DNA from 3 places in the Oceanobacillus sp. HCA-5259 genome. Region 3 is predicted to be linked to each of the others. Evidence: riboswitches for the same ligand, from Rfam matches in the RefSeq annotation. Region 3 holds a riboswitch; each other region holds the start of a gene.
What was found. A riboswitch is a leader RNA that binds a small molecule or an ion and turns the genes downstream of it on or off. The one in region 3 is predicted to bind S-adenosylmethionine.
Positions count from the first base shown of each region.

Region 1: linked by a shared signal. The riboswitch ahead of WKU33_RS09815 (homocysteine S-methyltransferase family protein) and the one ahead of WKU33_RS01060 (O-acetylhomoserine aminocarboxypropyltransferase/cysteine synthase family protein) in region 3 are both predicted to bind S-adenosylmethionine.
Region 2: linked by a shared signal. The riboswitch ahead of WKU33_RS03325 (5-methyltetrahydropteroyltriglutamate--homocysteine S-methyltransferase) and the one ahead of WKU33_RS01060 (O-acetylhomoserine aminocarboxypropyltransferase/cysteine synthase family protein) in region 3 are both predicted to bind S-adenosylmethionine.

Region 1 is NZ_JBBKBV010000014.1:35,048-42,720, reverse strand. It holds partial or broken gene WKU33_RS09835 (DUF421 domain-containing protein) at 14-717, shown strand; gene WKU33_RS09830 (ABC transporter permease) at 892-2,361, shown strand; gene WKU33_RS09825 (ABC transporter ATP-binding protein) at 2,377-3,048, shown strand; gene WKU33_RS09820 (PASTA domain-containing protein) at 3,041-4,555, shown strand; gene WKU33_RS09815 (homocysteine S-methyltransferase family protein) at 4,792-5,850, opposite strand; SAM riboswitch class I at 5,938-6,039, opposite strand; gene WKU33_RS09805 (GNAT family N-acetyltransferase) at 6,536-7,033, shown strand; gene WKU33_RS09800 (GntR family transcriptional regulator) at 7,164-7,541, shown strand; gene WKU33_RS09795 (ABC transporter ATP-binding protein) at 7,531-7,673, shown strand, end outside.
Region 2 is NZ_JBBKBV010000003.1:168,250-175,922, forward strand. It holds gene WKU33_RS03310 (bifunctional cystathionine gamma-lyase/homocysteine desulfhydrase) at 1-609, opposite strand, end outside; gene WKU33_RS03315 (PLP-dependent cysteine synthase family protein) at 779-1,735, opposite strand; gene WKU33_RS03320 (class I SAM-dependent DNA methyltransferase) at 1,770-2,426, opposite strand; gene WKU33_RS03325 (5-methyltetrahydropteroyltriglutamate--homocysteine S-methyltransferase) at 2,842-3,939, opposite strand; SAM riboswitch class I at 4,117-4,220, opposite strand; gene WKU33_RS03330 (MDR family MFS transporter) at 4,283-5,746, opposite strand; gene WKU33_RS03335 (hypothetical protein) at 6,201-6,473, opposite strand; gene panC (pantoate--beta-alanine ligase) at 6,743-7,591, opposite strand; gene panB (3-methyl-2-oxobutanoate hydroxymethyltransferase) at 7,619-7,673, opposite strand, start outside.
Region 3 is NZ_JBBKBV010000001.1:233,147-240,819, reverse strand. It holds gene megL (methionine gamma-lyase) at 112-1,296, opposite strand; gene rarD (EamA family transporter RarD) at 1,564-2,469, shown strand; SAM riboswitch class I at 2,750-2,867, shown strand; gene WKU33_RS01060 (O-acetylhomoserine aminocarboxypropyltransferase/cysteine synthase family protein) at 2,988-4,697, shown strand; gene WKU33_RS01055 (SGNH/GDSL hydrolase family protein) at 4,868-5,752, shown strand; gene WKU33_RS01050 (YpmS family protein) at 5,757-6,395, shown strand; gene WKU33_RS01045 (catalase) at 6,566-7,673, shown strand, end outside.

The DNA of each region.
Region 1 (7,673 bases), on a different contig from region 3:
GGGCGTGAATGATTTGGAGTTTTTTGGTGAACAAGAGTCTCTTAATTTTATACAATGGGTCCTAAGAGCAATTGTTGCGTTTTTCTTTCTGTTAATCGTGGCTAAAATAATGGGGCAACGATCCATATCCCAGTTAAGATTAATTGATTTTATGATGGCTTTATTAATTGGGAATATTATTGCACACCCTTTATCTGATGAGCAACTAGGGTTAAAAGGTTCGATGATCACGATATCTGTATTAGTAATACTGTATACGGTGGGTGTATATTTAAGTTTAAAATGGAGAGCGCTGCGGAAGTTCCTTGAACCAACCCCAATTCCGCTTATTAAAAACGGACAAATTATTTATAAAGGTTTATTAAAAGCAAGAATCTCACTCGATGTTTTATTATCAGAATTAAGAAAGCAAAAAATAGATGATATTAATAAAGTTTCTCTTGCATTATGGGAACCAGGCGGCAGTTTATCCGTGTTTTTATTTTCGCAGTATAACACAGTTACTCCAACCGACATGCAAATTGCTGTTAAACCATTATTTTTTCCCATGCCAATTGTTAAAGAAGGACAGATTGATGTTGAAACACTTAATCAATTTGGAAAAGATGAGATCTGGTTGAAGAAAAAATTCATGCATTGTTTGCAGTTGATTTAAAGGAAATTCTATTAGCAACGATCGACAGTAATGATGAGGTGAAAATTTTTACATACAAATAATATAGTGAAAGAAACTAAACTCCTAAAGGTTAGAGCAATCTCTCCTTGAGGAGTTTTTTTAAGATAAATGAAAAATGTTGTTGGATAATAGGTAATAGTTCTATATACTAGATACATAAGTTTACTTTTTTTAGAAAATTAAAAGGGAAAAAATATGAAGTGAGGGGGTTTGTAATGAATTTTATTAAACGGGGATTTTTAGGTATTACTAGAAACAAGGGGAAATCATTAATTTTATTGGCTGTTATCTTTATATTGGGAAATTTAATATCGGGGGCAATTTCCATCCAGCAAGCAACTAGTAATGTGGAGTCGAGTATCAAAGAGAGACTTGGTGCTGCTGCAACGGTTGAGATTGATTATGAAAAGCTTGATGCTCTCAGTGAAGCGGAATTGATGGAGACGGAAATTAAAGACATTGACATCGATTTGATAAAACAAATTGGTGAGCTCTCCTATGTGAAATATTATGATTATAATATGTCCACTTCTCTAGGGTCAGAGAGTATTGAGAGTTATCAGGGTGAAGATATGGAAGATTTAGTTCAATTTGGCCCGAGTATGGACTTTATGGTGAAAGGAATTAACTATGCTCCTGTTCTTGATTTTGAAGAAGAGAAGGCGAAATTAGTTGATGGACGCGTCTTTAACGAGGAAGAAGTGGAAAACGGTACTTCTGTCGCCATTATTTCGCAAAAATTAGCAGAATTAAATAATCTGCATGTGGGCGATACCTTTACGTTATCCAATATGGTCTTTACTTATGATGATGAGACCGGTGAAGAGGAAATAGTTACTTCCCGTGATGTAGTATTGGAAGTAATCGGCCTATTTGAATCTCAAACACTGAAGGAAGATGCAGGGGAAGATTCAGAAGATGGAATGTTCGATTTCATGGATATGGATTACCAAAATACAATCTACGTCCCAAATGAGATTGTCCGTAGTGAAACCGAATATTATTGGGAAGAGCTATTGAAGTCAGATGAAGAATTTGCGGAGATGATGGAGGCGGAAGGGGAAGATAGTTCCTTTGAATATTACACTCCAATGTTCGTCTTAAATAATCCGGAAGATAGTGAAGCATTTGAAGAAGAGGTAGCTCCATTACTGCCGAAGCTTTATACAGTAGTCAGTGCTACGGATCAGTATGATAGTATTGCCGGTCCGGTAGAGTCGATGTCGAAACTAGCAAAATATGTACTAGCGGCTGCCGTCATTGCAACGGTGCTGATTATTGGTTTAGTAGTTCTACTATTCTTGAGAGACCGGAAACGTGAACTAGGAATCTATTTATCTTTAGGGGAACGACGGGGTCGCGTTGTCGGGCAAATACTGATCGAAGTAATGGTTGTTGCTTTAATTGGGATTACGCTATCCCTATTCAGCGGTAACTTCATAGCCGGACAGGTATCCGATACGATGATGAAAGCTGATCATAATACATCTCAAGATGAAATGATGTATTTTAGTGAAATCCAGACGAATCTAACAACAGAAGATGTCTTGGATTCATATGAGGTAAGCCTTAATTCAAGCTATATTCTTATCTTCTATGGAATTGGACTGTTAACGATTTTAATTTCAACGGTTATTCCGCTTGTTTATATTTTACGGTTGAATCCAAAGAAAATACTGATGTAATGGAGGGGTGAAATGATGATATTAGAAGCGAAAGATTTAAATTATTATTATCAAGATGGTGACAAGCGTCGTTATATATTGAAAGACACATCTGTTTCTTTTGAAAAGGGGAAGTTCTACACGATTTTAGGGCAATCCGGTTCAGGGAAAACGACTCTTTTATCCCTACTCAGTGCTTTGGATTCACCGCATGGCGGGACCGTTTTGTTTAATGATGAAGATATTAAGAAAATAGGCTATGAAAAGTATCGCCGTAATAATGTCGGTATTATTTTTCAAAGCTATAATTTAATCCCGACCTTCACTGCGGTGGAAAATGTGTTGATTCCGATGTCAATTACAGAAAATGACATTCCGGAAGATGTAAAAACAGTTGCATATAATTTACTAGATTATATCGGGATTGTACAAAGTAAAGCCGATCGTCCGGTTAACAAGCTTTCCGGGGGAGAGCAGCAACGTGTGGCGATTGCCCGCGCGCTGGCGACGAACGTAGAGTTGATTCTTGCCGATGAACCGACGGGGAACTTGGATGAAGAGATGGAGCAGGAAATCATTGATATCTTTAAGAAAATGGCACACGAACATGATAAATGTGTCGTTGTCGTAACGCACTCCAATGAAATTGCAGTGCAATCGGATCAGGCTTACTTGCTAAGGAAAGGTGTACTATCTTCTTATGAGTGATTTTTTATCAAAATTTAATAAAGATAAGTATCAAGATATGCTGAATGAGCAAGAGGAAGATAAAGATAAACAAGTAAAAGAGGAGCAAGATAGGCAAACAGAGAATCAAGAAGAAACAGAGTTGCCGGAAAAACGAGAAAACCAGGAAAACCAAGAAAACCAAGCGCCTGCTTCGGAAATAGAAGATAACAAATCTGAACTTGAGACCGATCCTCCGCGGGCGCCTTCCCCTACACGGAACAGCCGACAGCGGGATGCCGAAGAAGAAGTGGAAATTGATCTGGACTACCGAAGAAAAAAGAGACGTCGGATGTGGCTGATTATTTCAGGATCCGTTTTAGCTTGTGGTTTGATTTTCTTCATCTATTATCTGCTTGTCCATGTGAAGGTTGAAGACTTTGTAGGAGAGTCTGTATCCGTGGCCCGGGAATGGGCAGGTGAGAATGATGTCGAAATTGAATTAAACCAGGAGTATAATATGGAATATGATGCCAATCAGGTTTTTGAGCAAAGTGTAGCTGCTGGGGATAAAATACGGAAAGGGAAGACTCTAGAGTTAACGAGCAGCTTGGGACCAGATCCAGAAGAGGTTATACCGCTCCCAGACTTTTCGGAAATGAGCCAGGAGGAAGCACGGAATTGGATTGACGAAAATAAAGCGGAAAACCTGCAATTGGTTACAGAGTATAGTGATGACCTTGAAGAAGGGGAATATATTAAGACTACGATCCGGGATAGTGGGGTCGATGAGGCGGAATATCAACGTAAACACAGTGCAGCCGTCTATTATTCAAAAGGAAAGGAAGTTTTTGAAAAGAATATAACGGTACCTGACTTTACAGGAAAGCCCAAAGAAGAAGTGGAAAAGTGGGCAGAAACGAATGAAATTGACATGACTTATGAAGAAGCTGACTCTGACAGTATCGAGCCAGAACATATTATTAGTCAAAGTGAAGCTGCAGATGAAAAGGTAGCAAAACGAGATAAGATGAAAGTGAAGGTATCTGTAGGTAAAGCTACGGTCGTTCCAAACTTTTGGGGACTGACTGCGGAGGAAGCAGTTAGCAATTACCCGGATTTAGATGTGACGGTAAAAGAGAGATACAATACAGACATACCTTATGGAAGATTCATTTCCCAATCCGTTGAGGCGGAAACCAAATTAACGGACCAAGATGATAAGGGTGTTACTGTTACGTATTCATTAGGTAAGCCGTATTTAGCTGATTTCCGTGGTCAAATGGAAGGAGATCTGCCACGGTTATTCTTTGATGAATATCAATCAAAAGGCGCTGATATTAAGTATATAGTCAAGTATGTCTATTCTCCAGAAGTAAAGGGAACAGTGGTGAATATGAGTAAATTCAATGAATTCGTACCAATGACGTATACCGTTGAAATCAGTATTAGTAATAATGCCTCCGCACCACCTAATCCGCCAGACTTTTTTGATGATGAACCGGAGGCCCCTGTAGTCGATGAAGATATTGAAGTGGACGAAGAATAAATATAATCATCATGTTTAAAAGCACTACGAAATTTAAAATGAGGAGAGAGCTTACCCTACCCGAAAGAAATGTGCTGGCTGTAGCAAATACATTTCGGTATGGTAAGCTTTTTTATTTAAATCGATTGATTGTTAACTTGTTTCATTTCTTATTATCTTCTGTACAGTGATGTAGAGCATTTTTATGAATTTAACAGTGCTAAAGTTGGGTTACTCATTAAAAAACAGTCATCTTATTATGCCTTTGTACGATATTCCGTGTTGTGCTTTTTAAGTGTTTCATCATTACCAAATAAAAAGTGTTTCTCCATGTTCGGGGAGAATTTTGAATTTATTGTTTCAACTCCGACAGCTTCTGCAACTTCTCTTAGCATTGCAGGTGAAGCACCGCAACATAAGCCGATATAATTAATACCAATTTCTTTTGCCTCTTTTGCCTCTTTTGCCCATTCCGCTAATTCGAAACGATTATGGTAAAGCGGATCAAGTGCAGTCGGGAAAGTTGTTTCCGTAGGCAATGTGCAATTGCATCCGGCATCAGGCAAATTAAAGAATGTCGGATTTTCTTCCGTTGTCCGATATGGAAGTGGTAGAGCGCCCACATAGCCATCTACATTTTTTCGGATGTCCACTAAGTATGAATGCATTGTATCAGGTCCGCGGAAGCAGTTCAGACCAACTACTAATGCCCCCTTTTCAGAAAGGATTTTACATGATTCATCTGCCGTATATCCATCTCTTAAAATGTTCTCCGCAAATAAGGCTAACGTAATCACTGCAGGTAAACCTTGTTTTTGAATTTCTTCCAAGGCGATTAATGCTTCTTCATGATAATAAAATGTTTCACCAACAATGTAGTCAACGCCCTCTTCCTTACACCATTTCACCATTTCTGCAAAAATACTTCTCACTTCTTCCTTGGAAGCTGGATTATTTGGATCAAAAATATTTGTATTCGAAATATTTCCCGCAACAAGTGCTTCCTCTGTCGGGTGTTCCTTGGCTACTTCTTTTGCCAACCGAATTGCACTCCGATTTAGCGGCTCTAATAAATCTTCTTTACCAATAATGCGAAGCTTCTCTCGATGACCATTATACGTAAACGCTAAGATCACATCAGATCCAGCATTCATAAAATCTCTATAGGTTTGTTTAAGTGCTTCTGGGTTTTCTAGTGCCACTTCCGGTACAAATGACCCTGCTTGTAAATAACCCCTTCGTTCCAATTCAAACAAATACCCTTCTCCAACAATAACTGTTCCTTCTTTTAACCTTTGTTCTAGAGTACGTTTCATTTCTTCTCCTCCTGTTTTATATGTAATAAAATAATAAAAACCCCTTCTTAATATAAGAAGAGGTTTAAATCGCATTACTAGTTTCTCTTCTTATCTTCAAGCTTAACGCTACTGGAATTGGCACAGTGCTTCAAAAAGTCTGTTGCCGAGGTATCAAAGGGCCAGTCCCTCCACCTCTCTAGATAAGAAAATTACATATTTAATTTTGATAATTTTTACTCTACATAGGTTTCGTATAAATGTCAAGAGAAAATTTAATAATTATTTTAAAATTTAGTTAATGCTATTCGTGTTTTAAACCGACAATATCCGGTTCTAATTTTTCGGGTATTCGTTTTCAATTGTTATTATAATAATCTTATGAAGGAGGGAATAAGCGATGCTGAAAAATATGAATTGTTTCTGAGTGGCTCCCTTCATCAGATTATGAATTGGTTGAGGCTCCTGAAATGAAATTTCATTTACGGGGGATTTATTTGTTTATAGCGAAATTTGGATTGCTGTACAAAAGAAAAATTAACATGTAACAAAAAATGCCTTTAGTATTGGACTGGGTTGATCGCAATCCAGTCCTCTAACTGTTTAAGATTAATTCCATTAATAACTAGGAATTTAGTTTTGAAATATATGGTAAGATTAATTGAGTTAGAATAATTAATAAATATAGAATTAAGGGGAGAAAGTGATGATTATTAGAAAAGCTAGTACAACTGATGCAAAAAAATTAGCTAATCTTATAAAGGAAGTCGAAAAAAATTCAAAATATATGCTCTGGGAATCTGGTGAAAGAGAAGTTCAGGCAGAGAGCCAAGTGGAAATGATCAAAAGCATACAAGCAAGTGAAAATTCTACGATATTTGTAGCAGAAAAGGAGCAGGATTTAGTGGGTTATCTTTTTGCAATAGGTGGAAAGGCACGAAGAAATAAGCATTCCGTTTATATCGTTGTCGGCATATTACAAGCCAAGAGAGGACAAGGAATTGGTACAAAACTATTTTATCGGTTGGATCGTTGGGCACGGGATAGGAATATTCGAAGGTTGGAATTAACTGTGGTTACGAAGAATGATACAGCTCTTTCATTATATAGAAAAGCAGGGTTTGAAATAGAAGGGACCAAAAGGCATTCCTTGCTTATAGGTGATGAGTTCATGGATGAATATTATATGGCAAAATTATTATAGACAAGCTCGATTCTGCATATGTGGGATCGAGCCTTTTTAAGCTTAATTTTAGAAAATGGGATTGACATTTATCTGAAGGTGTTATATGGTTAATTACATAAGTAATTAACCAACTAAGGAATGAACTTAAATGAAGAAAAAACTAGATGACAGCAAGCCAATTTTCATGCAGATAAAGGATTTAATTGAGGATTCGATTATGGATGAATCCTATCAGACGGGGACCAGGGTACCATCAACGAATGAATTTGCTGCCTTTTATCAAATTAATCCTGCAACCGCTGGAAAAGGGATTAATGAGTTGGTCGGAGAAGGAATATTGGTTAAAAAGAGAGGGGTGGGCATGTTTGTTACCGAAACAGCAAAAGAGATTGTTATGGAGAAAAGGAAACAGACTTTTTATGACAATTACATGCTACCACTCAAAGAGGAAGCAAAAAAGCTTCAGATTAAAGATGAAGAACTTATAGAAATGCTGCAAAGGAAGGATGAAGGATATGAAGATTGAAGTGAATAATTTGAGTAAGAAGTATGGAGAAAAGTATGCATTAAATCATGTATCTTTTGCACTCGAGAAAAATAAAATCTACGGTCTGCTTGGGAGAAACGGTGCCGGGAAAACGACATTCATGAATATTCT
Region 2 (7,673 bases), on a different contig from region 3:
TACAAGATCGCTATGGCCTCCTAAATATTTCGTTGCACTATGGATGACAATGTTTGCTCCATGATCAATTGGCGATTGCCAATATGGCGTATGGAATGTATTATCAACAATTAATGTTAAGTTATTTCCTTTTGCAATATCCGCTAACGCTTCAATATCCGTTATTTTCAACAATGGATTTGTCGGTGTTTCTATAAAAATAGCTTTTGTCTCCGGGCGAATGTTTTCTTTAACTTCGTCCAAATTACTTGAATCTGTGAAGGTTACATCGATGTTCCGGTTATTTAAGATCTTTGTCATGTAGCGATAAGTTCCGCCATATACATCATCAGTAATCAGGATATGATCTCCCGATTGAAATAGATCCATTACCGCTGCAATTGCAGCCATTCCAGAAGCAAAAGCAAAGCCACGCTTCCCTTTTTCCAGATCAGCAATAAGTGTTTCTAAAGCCTCTCGCGTAGGGTTTCCCGTCCGTGAATATTCATAAGTAAAATTACCGACACCATTTTGCTTAAATGTGCTTGCCTGATAAATCGGCGGCGACATCGCGCCAACATTTTTATCAATAGCTGCTCCACCGTGAATTAATTGCGTTTTCTTTCTCATCTTATTCTATCCCTCCTTAGAATGAAACTTCATTCAGTGGGGGTTTCGATGCACTGGACGTGCTAGTGTCGACATTGCGACAAGACGTCGCGTATTTAGTCGACGGCCCTTCTCCCACTGAATTCGCTTTCGTGAATCAGGGTGGTAGCGTCCGCCTAAATAAATTTGATTAACCTCTTCCTTTTGATGCGGAAGTGTTACGGACGTTTTCCCCGCGATAGATTCCCGTACTCAAGTAGCGTTCACTACTGTCCGGAAAAATAGTTACGATATTTGTTCCAGGCTCCGCGATTTCTGCTTCTTTTAAAGCAGCTTCTACTACAGCACCGGAAGAACTGCCAACGAGTAATCCTTCATATTTTGCTATCTCAGCTAATCGGGCAAATGCTTGTTCGTCGGTAACCGTATAAATTTTGTCAAATAGACTCCGGTCCATAATGTCTGGTATGAATTCTACTCCTATTCCCTCTATTTTATGGGGACCCGGGTCACCCCCATTTAAAATGGATCCTTGAGGTTCCACAATTACTGTCTTTACTTGTGGCTGCTTTTCTTTTAGATAACGTGCCACGCCAGTAAACGTCCCACCCGAACCGGCACCAGCAATAAAAATATCAACTCTTCCATCTAAGTCAGCTATAATTTCCGGCCCAAGTGTATCATAATAGGTGTTTGGATTATCTTTATTATAAAATTGATTAGGAATATAGGCGCCCGGACGAACGCTTGCAAGTTGTTGCGCCTTTTCTATTGCATAGGCCATCCCAAACTCTGTCGGTGTATTGATTACTTCAGCGCCTAATGCCCGCATAAGGGCCTGTTTCTCCTGACTAAATTTTTCAGGAGTAACGAAAATAGCATGTAATTGATAATGGATTGCAGCAAGTGCCAAGCCAATCCCCGTATTACCCGCGGTCGGCTCAATCACGGTGTCTCCCTTTTGTAATTCCCCTTTTTCGATAGCTTTTTGAATGAGATAAAATCCGAGCCGATCCTTGATGCTCCCACCAATATTCTGGAACTCCAATTTCGCAAACAGCCTTACATCTTTTGGTAAATCATATGCAGTGATTTCAAACATTGGCGTGTTCCCAACCAACTGGCTGAGGTTTTGTATGATATTCATTCTTTCCACCACCTGCCTCATATGGACATTTTTCTTATGCGAGCTTTGCTTCTCTATTCAATTGCGCTTCCATAATCCATACATAATCATTGATTTGTTCAAAACTTGTTGTAAACCCATACTGATGAAGTATCTGTTCCATCTTAGGGATGGTCGTGTAATATTCCGTATTCAAATCCTCTGCTAATCGATGATAACCCTTCTTTTTCGCCTGTAGATAGGCTTCATTTTTCTTTTTATCATTCTCAAAGATCGTATCACCGAAGATAATTTTCCCTTGCGTGTCTAATATATTTGTGTAGAGTTTAATCGCTTGCTCCTTTTCCTTATCCGTCAAGTGATGAAATGCATAGCTACTCACAATTGCGTCTACCTTTTTATTTTGTCTGGGAAAGGATAGAAAATTGCCTTTCATAATTTTCGTGTTAGGAAGTTTTTGTTGGGCAATTTTCCGCATATTGTCTGAAGGCTCAATCCCAACCACTTCTAACCCTTTTTCCATAAGCTTTTTTGTTAAATTACCTGTTCCTACGCCAAACTCAATGACAAAACCATGCACACGATCACTAATCTTCTGAAGAATTATTTCATAATTTCTGAATACTTCCCGATATTCCATATCAGCCCCCTGAACCGTATCATCGTAACTCGCTGCCCACTCGTCAAATAAACGATTAAACTGCTCTCCCAATCCAACCACACCATTCATATAAATTTACTTGGTATTATGATATTAACAAAGTATAATAATTGTTACAACTCTTACGATTAAAATCCAAACGTAATGTCCACCAATAAAAAAAGCAAACTTCCAGCAGCTACATACTGCTCGAAATTTGCTTTTTTGACCTTTTTCATTCACTATTAAATAATTCTTAAAGTGAAACTTCATTCAGTGGGAGATTCTCCTTACCTCCCCACTGAATGTTAGTTGAACAGAATCAGGTATTTACGGACTGTATATCCCCCACCTTCACATTTTAGTTTTCCCTCTTGTTTAGAGTGGGGGGTATTACAGACCGTTAATGTGTATAAAACACGAGAGTCTTCTGCTTGTTAAATAACAGGTGTACCGTCCAAATGCTTAAGATTATCTCATTTTGGTATCACCAAATTTCTTTTGATAACTCAACGATAAAGCGTAATTTCTCCCATTGCTGTTCTTCCGTTAACTTATTTCCGTGATGGGTTGATGAAAATCCGCATTGTGGGCTTAAGCAAATTTGCTCCTTGGGAATGTATTGTGTCGCTTCTTTTATTCGATCTTTAAGCTTTTCCTTATCTTCCAGTTCACCTGACTTCGAAGTAACTAATCCAAGGACCACTTGTGGCCCACCCTTAGGAATATGGGCTAAAGCTTTGAAATCCCCAGAACGTTCGTCATCATATTCCAGGAAAAATCCATCCACTTTTTCCTTCGCGAGTAAGGTTGGTGCAATCAAATCATAACTACCACTGAACATGTATGCAGACTGGTAATTTCCACGGCATAAGTGCGTTGTGACAGTTAAATCCGCTGGTTTACCATCCAACACTCCATTGATTACGCGGAGGGCCAAGTCGATGTATTGCTCTCTCGAGTAGCCATCTTCAGGGAATTCCTTCTCAGGAGAAGAGAGTCCTGCAATGTATACGTCATCCAATTGCAAGTAACGGACACCTGCATCGTAAAACGCTTGAATCGCATCACGATATGCTTGAATAACATCTTTCGCATAAATTTCAATATCGGAGTAAACTGTCTCGTCCATCATGCCAGGGTGGAATAGCTGATTCGGACTTGGAATCGTTTGTTTTGCGACTGCACGACCATCAACAATTTTATTAAAGACCTTAAAGTCCTCAATAAATGGATGGTTCGGATTGAATGACACTTTTCCGTTGTTGCGAATTGTGTACTTTTCTGTTTCTATCCCTTTAAATCGATAACCATGCTCTGGAACATAGCCCTCTATGCCATTTAAATGCTCAAGGAAATCAGTGTGCCAGAATCTACGGCGGAATTCTCCATCCGTTACAACCTCTAAGCCAACTTCAATCTGCTTATCAACAATTCGGGTAATCTCTTCTGTTTCAATCGCATATAATTCATCCGCTGACTTCTTTTCGGCCTGAAAATCTGCTCTTGCTTGCTTAATGCTTTCGGGTCTTAATAAACTTCCAACATGATCTGCTCGAAATGGCGCTTTCGTAAGTGTCGTCATTGTATTTCCCCTTTTCATTATATATTTTGATTAGAAGACTCTGTCTTCACCAAGCTTTTACGGCGAATGCTCTAGTTGCATTTATGCGGGAAGAAAGGATTTCTACTTTCATATCTGCAAAAATAAGAAAATCCCCTTCTTGAAAATAAGAAGAGGATTCTAGTATCGTGTCTACTCTTCTTATCTTCAAGCATATGACGCTACTGGAATTAGCACAGTACATATTCATGTCTGTTGCTGAAGCTTCACAGGGCCAGTCCCTCCACTTCTCTTGATAAGAAAATTTGCTTTATTAAGTTATTAGCTATACTCTACATAGCTTTTAGATAATTGTCAACCTTTTTTAAACATTTTCTTCAACCGGCCGAGCGCGGTAGACAACGAAGGATAGAATTACTGCGATGATCGTAATGATAAAGATAATAAAGTAGACATGCTCCACTGCAACAACCATCGCTTGCGTTATTGATTGTTGAGACGCAGGATCCGCAACACCTGCGAGATAACTGGCCTGTTTCGAATTTAAAATACTGATAAATACCGAAACTCCAATTGCCCCGCTCAACGGCTGCAGCGTGGACATCACAGCCGTACCGTGCGGATATAATCGCTTCGGCAGCTGATTCAGCCCATTTGTTTCAGCTGGCATCATCGTTGCAGATACGCTAAGCATAATGAGCATAAATCCAACGATTATTACCCAAGGCGGCGTATCAGCTGTCATTCGGCTGAACATAAACATCGTCCCGGCAAGCACAATTGTCGCAGGTATCATCATCACCCGAGGACCAACTTTATCGAATAAAGCGCCCATAAATGGGCTCATAATCCCGTTTAAAATACTTCCCGGGAGCAGCAGCATTCCAGCCATTGCTGGTGCAAGAGCCATTGGTCCCTGCATGAACACCGGTAAGATAAGTTCTGAGGCAAACATCGTCATCACAATAATAATGAACATGATTACTGCATGCGTGAACATCGGCAATTTGAACACGCGCAAGTCCATCAACGGTTCTTCCAGCTTAAATTGTCTGATGGCAAAGAGAATGATTCCAATCACCCCAATGATAATTGCAGTTAAAACATCACGTGTTAAAAACCCTGCCTCACTCTCTCCAACCGAGCTGAATCCGTATATTGTTGCACCAAAACCTACCGTTGAAAAGACAATGGAGAGCCAATCGATCTTCGGTTTCGTCACTTCCGATACATTCACCAAATATTTCAAGGCAAAAAGAATCGAAAATACAGCAAATGGGAGGACAGAGATAAATAAAAATCTCCAACCCAAGTAATCAACGATAACTCCTGAAAGTGTTGGTCCGATTGCAGGTGCAAACATAATAACTAACCCAACAATTCCCATGATTTTCCCTCTTTTATGTGGAGGATACACAAGTAAAAAGACGTTGAATATAATCGGCATCAACATTCCAGTACCGACTGCCTGAATCAACCGGCCAGTAAGCAATACGGAAAATGTCGGCGCGATTGCCGCTATCGTTGTACCAATTGTAAAGACCGTCATCGTCCCAATGAAAAGCTGCCTTGTCGTAAACCATTGCATAAATAATGGAGATACTGGTATAACAATCCCCATCATTAACATAAATCCTGTTGCAACCCACTGGACAGTTGGTAGCGTAATATCGAACTCTGCCATTAATGTCGTGAGCGCAATATTCAACAGTGTCTCATTCAATATCGCGAAAAACGCTCCGATGATCAACGCTGCCATAAGCGGCAATGTTTTGACATTCGGATCTTCTGATAGAAATTCATAATTTTTTTCTTTTGATTTGCTCATTATTTTTACCTCTAATTTTATTTTAAAATATAGTATATCTATGCATTTCACTCACTTTTTACCATCAAAAAAATAATAAAGTTTGCAAAAAACTTCCTCCTTCAATTGTTTGTTCAAAATAAAAAATCACAAGCAGCTGCCTGTGGTCAAAAGTAGGGGTACTCCTTAAAAACATTGGGGGGTCTCATTCACTAAAACTAAAAAGGAAAGACAGAACAGAGCCGCCTTTCCACCACCTGAATTGAATTATCCGTAGAGTTCATTGTATGGTATATAACTTTTTTCATAATTTGACATTATGATTATGAATAAAGGACAGACGTATCCCAATCACTCTGCAACGCAAATCAGAGGCTTTGACCATATTCAATTATCGGTTCAAAGTTAGGATGTTGTCTCATTTTCTCAATAATACTCCCTCTTATTAAAAATCTTCTTCATTATAAGCGGTCATTCAGAATGTGTCAAGATACATTTCCTGCACTTTTTCAAGGTCACCCGCAAGTAGGCTTATTTCTTCCCGATTCAATCGGATAGGCAATTGGTCATATAGCGTAATGACATGGCCTTCTGCATCATCTTGATGTTTTTTCAGATAATGATAAAGACTTTTTAACTGTTTTTCATTTATCGTTGTTTGTGTCGTGAAGTGTTTTACTTTTTGTATAGAAAACTCATTCGCATTGCCGTCAAATTCTCCAGATATAATCTCTCCTGACAGTAACATATCATCACCTCAGAGTCCTTTAGTTAAGCTATTATTAATACTAGCTTAACCAAAGGATTTGATTGTTATTAACTCAACACACCTGGAAATAAAAAAGTAAATTCGTAATTACTTTTATTCAGCGTACGTGCAGCTTTCTCCTTGGGGTTCGCAGTCCCGTTACTCTCGATTTACGTATTAATTAACTGTTGAGCTGGTTAAAAAAGGGCATAACGATTAATCATCTATACGTTATGTCCTTTCTTTTATTGTACATTTTCAATTTAAGTCTATAACTTACGAACACTAAAATTATCAATCAGTCTTGTTTTTCCAATATGCACCGCTATAGCAACTAAAACTCCCGGTCTAATAGTTGAAATTGGCTGCAGCGTCTCCCCATCAACTACCTTCACATATTCAATTTTAGCCTTTGGTTCTGTTTTGAGATGCGTTTCCATTGCAGCAATCAATTTCTCTGCATTTGTTTCCCCTTCTTTTACCAAGCTTTCGCCAAGGGAAATAGTATCACTTACAATCAATGCTGCCCCTCTATCTTCAGGAGAAAGATATGTATTACGAGAACTCTTCGCCAAACCATCTTCTTCACGAACAGTCGGACAATCAATGACCTCAACATTCATACATAAATCCTTTACCATTTGTTTGATGATGGCCAATTGTTGTGCATCCTTCTCTCCGAAATAAGCACGGTCTGGCTGTGTAATATTAAATAACTTGTTGACAACCGTACATACCCCGCGAAAATGACCTTCACGGTTTAATCCACAGAGTTCTTCGGTTAGTACAGACATATCAACATACGTAAAAAAATCTTGCGGATACATCTCTTCTGGTGTTGGGTGGAAAATAAGGTCCACTCCTAGATTTTCACAAATCTTACTATCTCTCTCCAAGTCATGGGGATAACTATCAAAATCCTCATTTGGCCCAAACTGCATTGGATTTACGAAAATACTAACTACAACCTTTTCATTTGCTTCTCTTGCAGCAGTAATAAGACTTCCATGTCCCTCGTGCAAAAATCCCATCGTCGGTACAAAGCCAATTGTATGCCCTTCTTCTTTCCACTTTTTCACAACAGCTTTAACATCCTTAATGGTTGATACAATCTGCATTATACTTAACTCCTTTAATTTTCTTCCTTAATATAATTTATCAATGACCTCATCGGAAACAGTATAGGTATGCTCTTTAGCA
Region 3 (7,673 bases):
CTACGAAGACAGCTTGAACACAAAAAACATCCTACCCCAAATCGGAATAAGATGCTTCTTTCCATTTATACGTATTAACAGTCTGTAATACCCCACAGAATGAGTTTCACTTTATACATGCTCTAGCGCTTGTTCCAAGTCATCCCAAATATCTTCCCAAGCTTCAAGCCCGATCGAGAGCCGGATCAATTGATCGGTAATGCCCATCTTTAAACGAGACGCTTCCGGCACGACTGCATGTGTCATTGTTGCTGGATGTTCAATCAATGTCTCCGCATCCCCGAGACTCACTGCAATTTTAATAAAATTCAAGCGGTTCATAAAGTGCTGGGCATCTTGTTTACTTCCTTTTATTTCAAAAGAAATCATTCCGCCACTCTTACGCATCTGCTTTGCTGCAATTTTTCCGTCACTTGATTCCGTATCGCCCGGAAAATATATCGAAGCAACTTTTGGATGCCCTTTTAACTTTTCAAAAATATTAGCTGCATTTTCACAGTGGCGGTCCATTCGAATGGGCAATGTTTTCAAGCCGCGGAGCAGCAACCACGCATCAAATGGTGACATTATTCCGCCAATGTCCTTACGTGCGGTGATTGCCAAATCATCAATAAAATCTGCTTTACCGACGACAAGACCAGCAATGACATCACCATGGCCTCCAATATATTTCGTAGCACTATGAAGAACGACGTCACAGCCTAAATCAAGCGGGCGCTGTAAATAAGGTGTAGAGAACGTATTGTCCACGACGACTGGAATACTATATTCTTTCGCAACTTTTGTTACAAGTTCCAAATCAATAAGCTTCATTGTGGGATTGATCGGTGTTTCAACATAAATCAATGCGGTTTCTGGTTTTATTTTAGCGTGGATTGCATCTTCTGAGTCAAGCAGGGAGAAGTCTGACGTGATATTGTATTTTTCCTTCATCAGTGTTAATAATCCGTACGTGCAGCCGTAAAGCCCAGCAGAGCATAGAACATGATCATTTGCCTTCGTTAAGTATAATAAAACCGCCGAAACAGCCGCCATACCTGAAGCAAAAGCAAGACCTTTCTCTCCATTTTCAAGCCTGGCAATCCGCTCCTCAAGGACACGAACGGTCGGATTTCTTAAACGCGAATAGACAAATCCCTCCTCTTCCCCGCTAAATCGTCTTTCGCCTTGTTCTGCCGTGTCAAAAACATAAGTGGATGTTTGAAATAGTGGAATGGACAGACTTCCGAGCATTTCCTTCTCATCATAACCCTCATGAATCACTGCAGTTTCAAACCTTTGATATTTCTTTGTCATATGCTTCCTCCCCTTTACTTCTCATTTCAAAATGAAGCAATATCTCTATAACTAGCATACAAGAAAAAACACTATTATGAAAGCGTTTTCCGAGGGAGTTGGGACACTTGGGGTCAGAGCATTTGTCCCAATGGGACAGCTACACTGACCCCAATGTCCCACCTACCAGCGGGACAAATGCACTGACCCCCCGTCCCGATTCTTGCGTAATTAGTCTTAATATTGTTTTTATACTTACAGAGGGGTTAGGATGGGGGATTGGTGACGATGGAATCGAGGGAAATGAAGTTAGGTACGTTATATACGTTTAGTGCATATTTGCTTTGGGGTTTCTTAACAATGTACTGGAAACTTCTCGATCATGTGAATCCAATGGAAACGCTCGCCCATCGAATTGTCTGGTCATTCATTTTCATGATTGCTTTACTGCTTACAATCAAACAATTCCGTTCGTTTCTCCATACGTGCCGAAATTTATTACGAAATCCAAAGGACCTACTAGCTATTGCAGCTGCTTCAATTCTTATCTCGACGAATTGGTTCTTATTCATTTGGGCAGTCGCGAATGGTTACGTCCTCCAAGCAAGCCTAGGCTATTATATTAATCCATTAATGAGCATTTTCTTAGGTATTGTCGTTTTAAGGGAACAAGTAACGATGCGACAAGGATTTGCCTTTCTTCTGTGTGCCATAAGTGTCCTTTATCTGAGCGTATCAAGCGGTGTCTTTCCCTGGGTCTCACTCGCCCTTGCAACAAGCTTTGCAATCTATGGGCTTCTAAAAAAGAAAATCAACATTAGCTCCACCCATGGCCTAACGATTGAAACGATGCTAGTTACACCAATTGCAGCGGGCTACCTTTTCCTGCTACCACGTCAAGCTTTCACTCTGTCCTCTGCTATATCCGGGACAAATCTTTTACTTATTGGCGCAGGGATCGCCACAGCAATTCCACTTTTATTATTTGCTAATGGAGCAAAAGCAATTCCGCTATCTATGGTAGGGATTTTACAATTCATTACACCGACGATCATGCTCTTCCTAGGAGTATTCGTCTATCATGAAGCTTTTTCAATAGAAAAATTTATCGCCTTTTTATTTATCTGGTTTGCATTAATTCTCTATTTAAGCTCGGTATATCATCACCCAGCGAAAAGACAGGCAAATACATAAGAATGGGGTCAGAGCACTTGTCCCAGTGGGACAGATACACTGACCCCAATGTTCCAGCGCCTGCGGGACAATTGCTCTGACCCCCATGTCCCAGACCAGCGGGACAAACGCTCTGACCCCATGTCCCGGTAACCCCATGTCCCGGTATCAATCTTTTTTAAAAAACCAACTAAAGGGGTTGACATTAGTCTGGATTAAACGTTATAATCATCTGTAAATTTATAAAAGATTTTTAAGTAGCGCAATTAACGCGCTTCTAGCAAATCTGAAGCAAGAAATCTTCTTATCAAGAGCGGCGGAGGGATTAGGCCCGATGAAGCCCGGCAACCTTGAAGTAAGCAATTTTACTTTTAATGGTGCTAAATCCTACAGATCTACCCGGATCTGGAAGATAAGAGGAGGATATGTATAGTAAACTATACGCCCCTCTTCTTAAGGAAGGGGGGCGTTTTAATTATTCCCCTCTCTCCAAAACATACCAAAGCTACATATTTTTCAAAACCAAGGAGGAATTATCAATGTCAGAATTCAACATTTTCAATTTAGAAACACAAGCTCTTCACTCTGGTCAGGAGGAAGCAGATCCAACATCACGGGCAAGAGCGGTTCCGATTTATGAAACAACTTCCTATGTTTTCCGGGATACGGAGCATGCACAAAATCTTTTCGGGCTCACAGAAGCAGGAAACATTTATACAAGAATCACCAACCCGACCGTCGGAGCTTTTGAACAACGGATTGCGGATCTTGAAGATGGTGTAGGAGCAGTGGCAACATCTTCTGGAATGGCTGCTATTACGCTCGCTATTCTAAACATCGCTGGAACCGGTGATGAAATCATTGCGGACAGCAATCTTTACGGTGGAACGTATAACCTGTTCCTAAACACCTTACCGAAATACGGAATCACATTTAAGCTAGTAGACGGAACAAACCCGGAGAATTTCCGTGCAGCAATCACGGATAAAACGAAAGCAATATTCGGGGAAACGATTACGAACCCAAGCTTGAACGTATTTGATATTGAAGCAGTTGCTGAAATCGCGCATGAAAATGGGCTTCCACTCATTATCGATAATACATTTGCAACCCCATTCATCACAAAACCAATTAGCTGGGGCGCAGATATTGTGATCCACTCGGCAACGAAATGGATTGGCGGTCATGGTTCAACTATCGGCGGTGTCGTTATTGACGGTGGACGCTTCAACTGGGATAACCCGCGTTTCCCTGAGTTCACAACACCGGACGATAGCTATAAAGGTTTAAAATACGCAGATGTAGGACCGGCTGCATATGCAACAAAATTACGTGTTCAACTTCTACGTGATATTGGTGCATCACTAAGTCCAAAGAGCGCATTCACTTTCATTCAAGGGCTAGAGTCTTTACAAGTACGTATTGATCGTCATTTGGAAAATACGAAAGAGGTCGTTAAGTACCTAAAGAACCACCCAGCTGTTGAATGGGTCAACTATCCAGGGCTTGAGGAGCACCCATCCTATGAATTGGGGAAAAAGTATTTAAACCGAGGCGCAGGATCTATAATTACATTTGGTATTAAAGGTGGCCGGGAAGCAGGACGTAAGTTGATCGATAACATTACCCTCTGGTCCCATGTGGCAAACGTTGGAGATTCGAAATCCCTTATTATTCATCCCGCTTCAACGACACACCAACAACTAAGTGCAGAGGACTTACAAAAGAGTGGTACGCCTGAAGAGCTTGTCCGGCTATCAATTGGTCTTGAGTCAACGAAAGATATCTTGAAAGACCTTGACCAAGCTATTGCAAAAGCAACTGGTGAAGCACCACAATTCACACCGACTGCGGATGACGCAGCTAACTGGTTGCTCCATTCGCCTTTCGATCGCTCCAATGGGTTGAGAAAGAAAACAATTGCAGTTACTGGTGTTGATGAAGCAACCGAGAAGAAGTTGCGTAACTACGGTTTTGAAGTTGTAGCGGTTGAGGAGCCAAAACAATTGAATGGCACTTCCGAAACACTTGATGCTCTTGTAGTAAATGCAGAAGAACTTCCGAAAGAAACAATCGAGCAACTTATAAATAAAGAAAGTAAAATTCTTTGGATTGAAAATAACATCGATGATGCAGCAGCAGAATATGCACAAGCAGCAGGCATTCACGTGATCGAAAGCAAGTCCATTGCGGATGAATTAGACCGTATCCGTGGCAGTAAAGCAGCAAAAGAAGCAATCGAAATATAACAATTTTTTTATTAAAGAAACGAATGCAAGGTGCGTTCGTTTCTTTTTTGTTCCTGTCTCCTCGTTTAACTTCAACTTTTTGTGCGTAGAATAATTGGGTAGATAGAGCATACTAGACAAATTAAATCCACGTTTTATACTGGTAGTAGACAGATTATAGGTGTGATACGATGAAAAAAATATTATTTATTCTTTTTGCAATCATTCTTTTAACAATAGGAATACTTTATTATATCGATGGTCAGCCCCCAGCATTAACCCAACCGTTGATCCCTGAGGAAAATGCAGAAGAATTGAAGGAAGAAATCGAACCCGAACAAGATGAACTGGAAGATAAGGAAGAAACTGAAGAAGAGGAAAACAGCTTTTCCGAACGATTATCCCATATTGTCCGAGAGACGATTGGCCGGATTTTCCAACGGGAAGTGAAAATTGTTGCGATTGGTGACTCGTTGACCCGTGGAGTTGGTGATGCAACAAATAGTGGCGGCTATGTCGGCATTTTAGAGCGTTCCATCAATCAAGAGGACGAGATTGCAACATTTGAAAACTTCGGTATTCCCGGAAATCGGACGGATCAGCTTTTAATCCGCTTGGGGCAACCTGAAATCATTGAAGCACTGGAAGAGGCAGATATTGTTCTCGTCACGATTGGCGCCAATGACATCATGCAAGTGGCAAAAGAAAATATTACGAACCTCGAAATGGATGACTTTATTGATGAACATAGCGATTATGAAGAGCGGCTTGAAGAGGTTCTTAAAAGGCTCTCTGATATTAATTCAAATGCCGATATTTACTTGCTTGGGATCTATAATCCTTTTGAAAAGTATTTCCAAGATATCGAGGAATTAAATCAGATTGTAAATACATGGAATGAGACAGGAAGCAGCTTGGCGAACGAAATAGATAATATTACTTTCATTCCGATTATCGATTTATTTGCAGGGAATGAAGACCCTATATTTGCCGATGATAATTTCCATCCGAATTATACGGGATATTATTTGATGGCAGAGCGTGTGTTAGACTATATTTCTAGAGAAGAAGGTTGACAGCATGGCGAGAACCGATAAGCACCGACAGAAGATCAATTGGAAAACAGGTTTTTTCTTGATTTTAGCATTGAATATTGCCGGCCTCCTGCTGCTTGTCAGTTTGATCTTTTGGCCGGCGGAAGATGTGGAATTACCTAGTGAATCAGCGGAGATCAAGCAGGAAAGCTCCCAATTCATTGTAAGGACATCAAAGCAAAATTTAAATAATCTAATTAACGCTTATATTGAACATCTAACTGAAAATACACGGCATAAGTACCGGATTGAATTGGAAGAAGATGTGCATCTGATTGGAGAACTGCCAGTGTTTTCAACGACGGTCCCCCTATCTATGCATTTTGAACCGGAAGTCGCCCAAAATGGGGATATTATTTTAAAACAAGAATCTATTTCACTTGGATTGCTGGAATTACCGAATCGGAGAATTATGCAATACTTGGCTAGATACTTACCAATGCCAGATTGGGTTACTGTCAATCCAAATGAAGAAGAGATTTATATTGCCATTTCCGACATGGATATTCGCAGTAACTTCGAACTAGCCGTCGAAACCATCGACCTGAAAGAAAACAACCTCGCCTTCCGCATCAGCGTCCCATACGAAACATTCGGCATCGAAAGCTGGAAAATGTTCCCCTGATCGGGACACGGGGTCAGAGCAGTTGTCCCTCCTTTTGAGCGGGACATGGGGTCAGAGCAAATGTCCCAGATATTTGGGACAAAAGCTCTGACCCCATGTCCCGTTTTGCATGAAATCTTCTTATCTGGGTAGGCTATTCATTGATAACTTTAGGAAATGAGGGACGAACAATGAGTAAAGAGCTACCCAAAGATGATTACGAAACGCATAAGGAAGATGAGAACACGTTAACGACACGGCAAGGGCATCCGGTTACGAATAATCAGAATATCCGAACCGTAGGAAATCGCGGACCGGCGATGCTTGAAAACTATGACTTTATTGAGAAAATCAGCCATTTCGACCGTGAAAAAATCCCAGAGCGGATTGTCCATGCTCGAGGTGCCGGGGCTCATGGTTATTTTGAAACGTATGGAACGGTCGGTGATGAACCGGTTTCTAAATACACACGAGCGAAAGTTTTTCACGGCAAGGGGAAACGAACTCCTGTATTTGTCCGCTTTTCCACTGTTGTACATGGGAACCATTCTCCAGAAACTGTCCGTGACCCGAGAGGATTTGCAGTGAAATTTTACACAGAAGACGGGAACTGGGACTTAGTCGGAAATCATATCAAAATATTTTTCATCCGAGATGCGATGAAGTTCCCTGATATGATCCACGCATTCCGCCCAGACCCTGTGACCAACGTTCAGGACAGTGAGCGTTTCTTTGATTTCTGTGCGAACTCGCCGGAATCTTTCCATATGGTGACTTTTATTTATTCGCCCTGGGGAATTCCAGCCAATTACCGCATGATGCAAGGTTCCGGAGTGAACACATATAAATGGGTAAATGCTGAAGGTAAAGCAGTTCTCGTGAAATACCACTGGGAGCCGAAACAAGGAATCAAGAATCTCACGATGAAAGAAGCTCAGGAGATCCAAGGGAAAAACTTTAACCATGCAACACAGGATTTATATGAAGCGATTGAAAAAGGCGATTATCCCGAGTGGGAATTATTCGTCCAAATCATGGAGGATGGACCACATCCGGAACTTGATTTTGACCCGCTCGACGATACGAAGCTCTGGCCGGATGATCAGTTCCCGTGGCTTCCAGTTGGAAAAATGGTACTTAACCGTAACCCGGAGAACTATTTTACCGAAGTGGAACAAGCCGCTTTTGGAACGGGAGTACTTGTGGATGGCTTAGACTTTTCTGAAGACAAGATGCTCCAAGGCCGCACCTTCTCCTACTCTGATACACAACGATACCGTGTTGGCGCAAACTATTTAC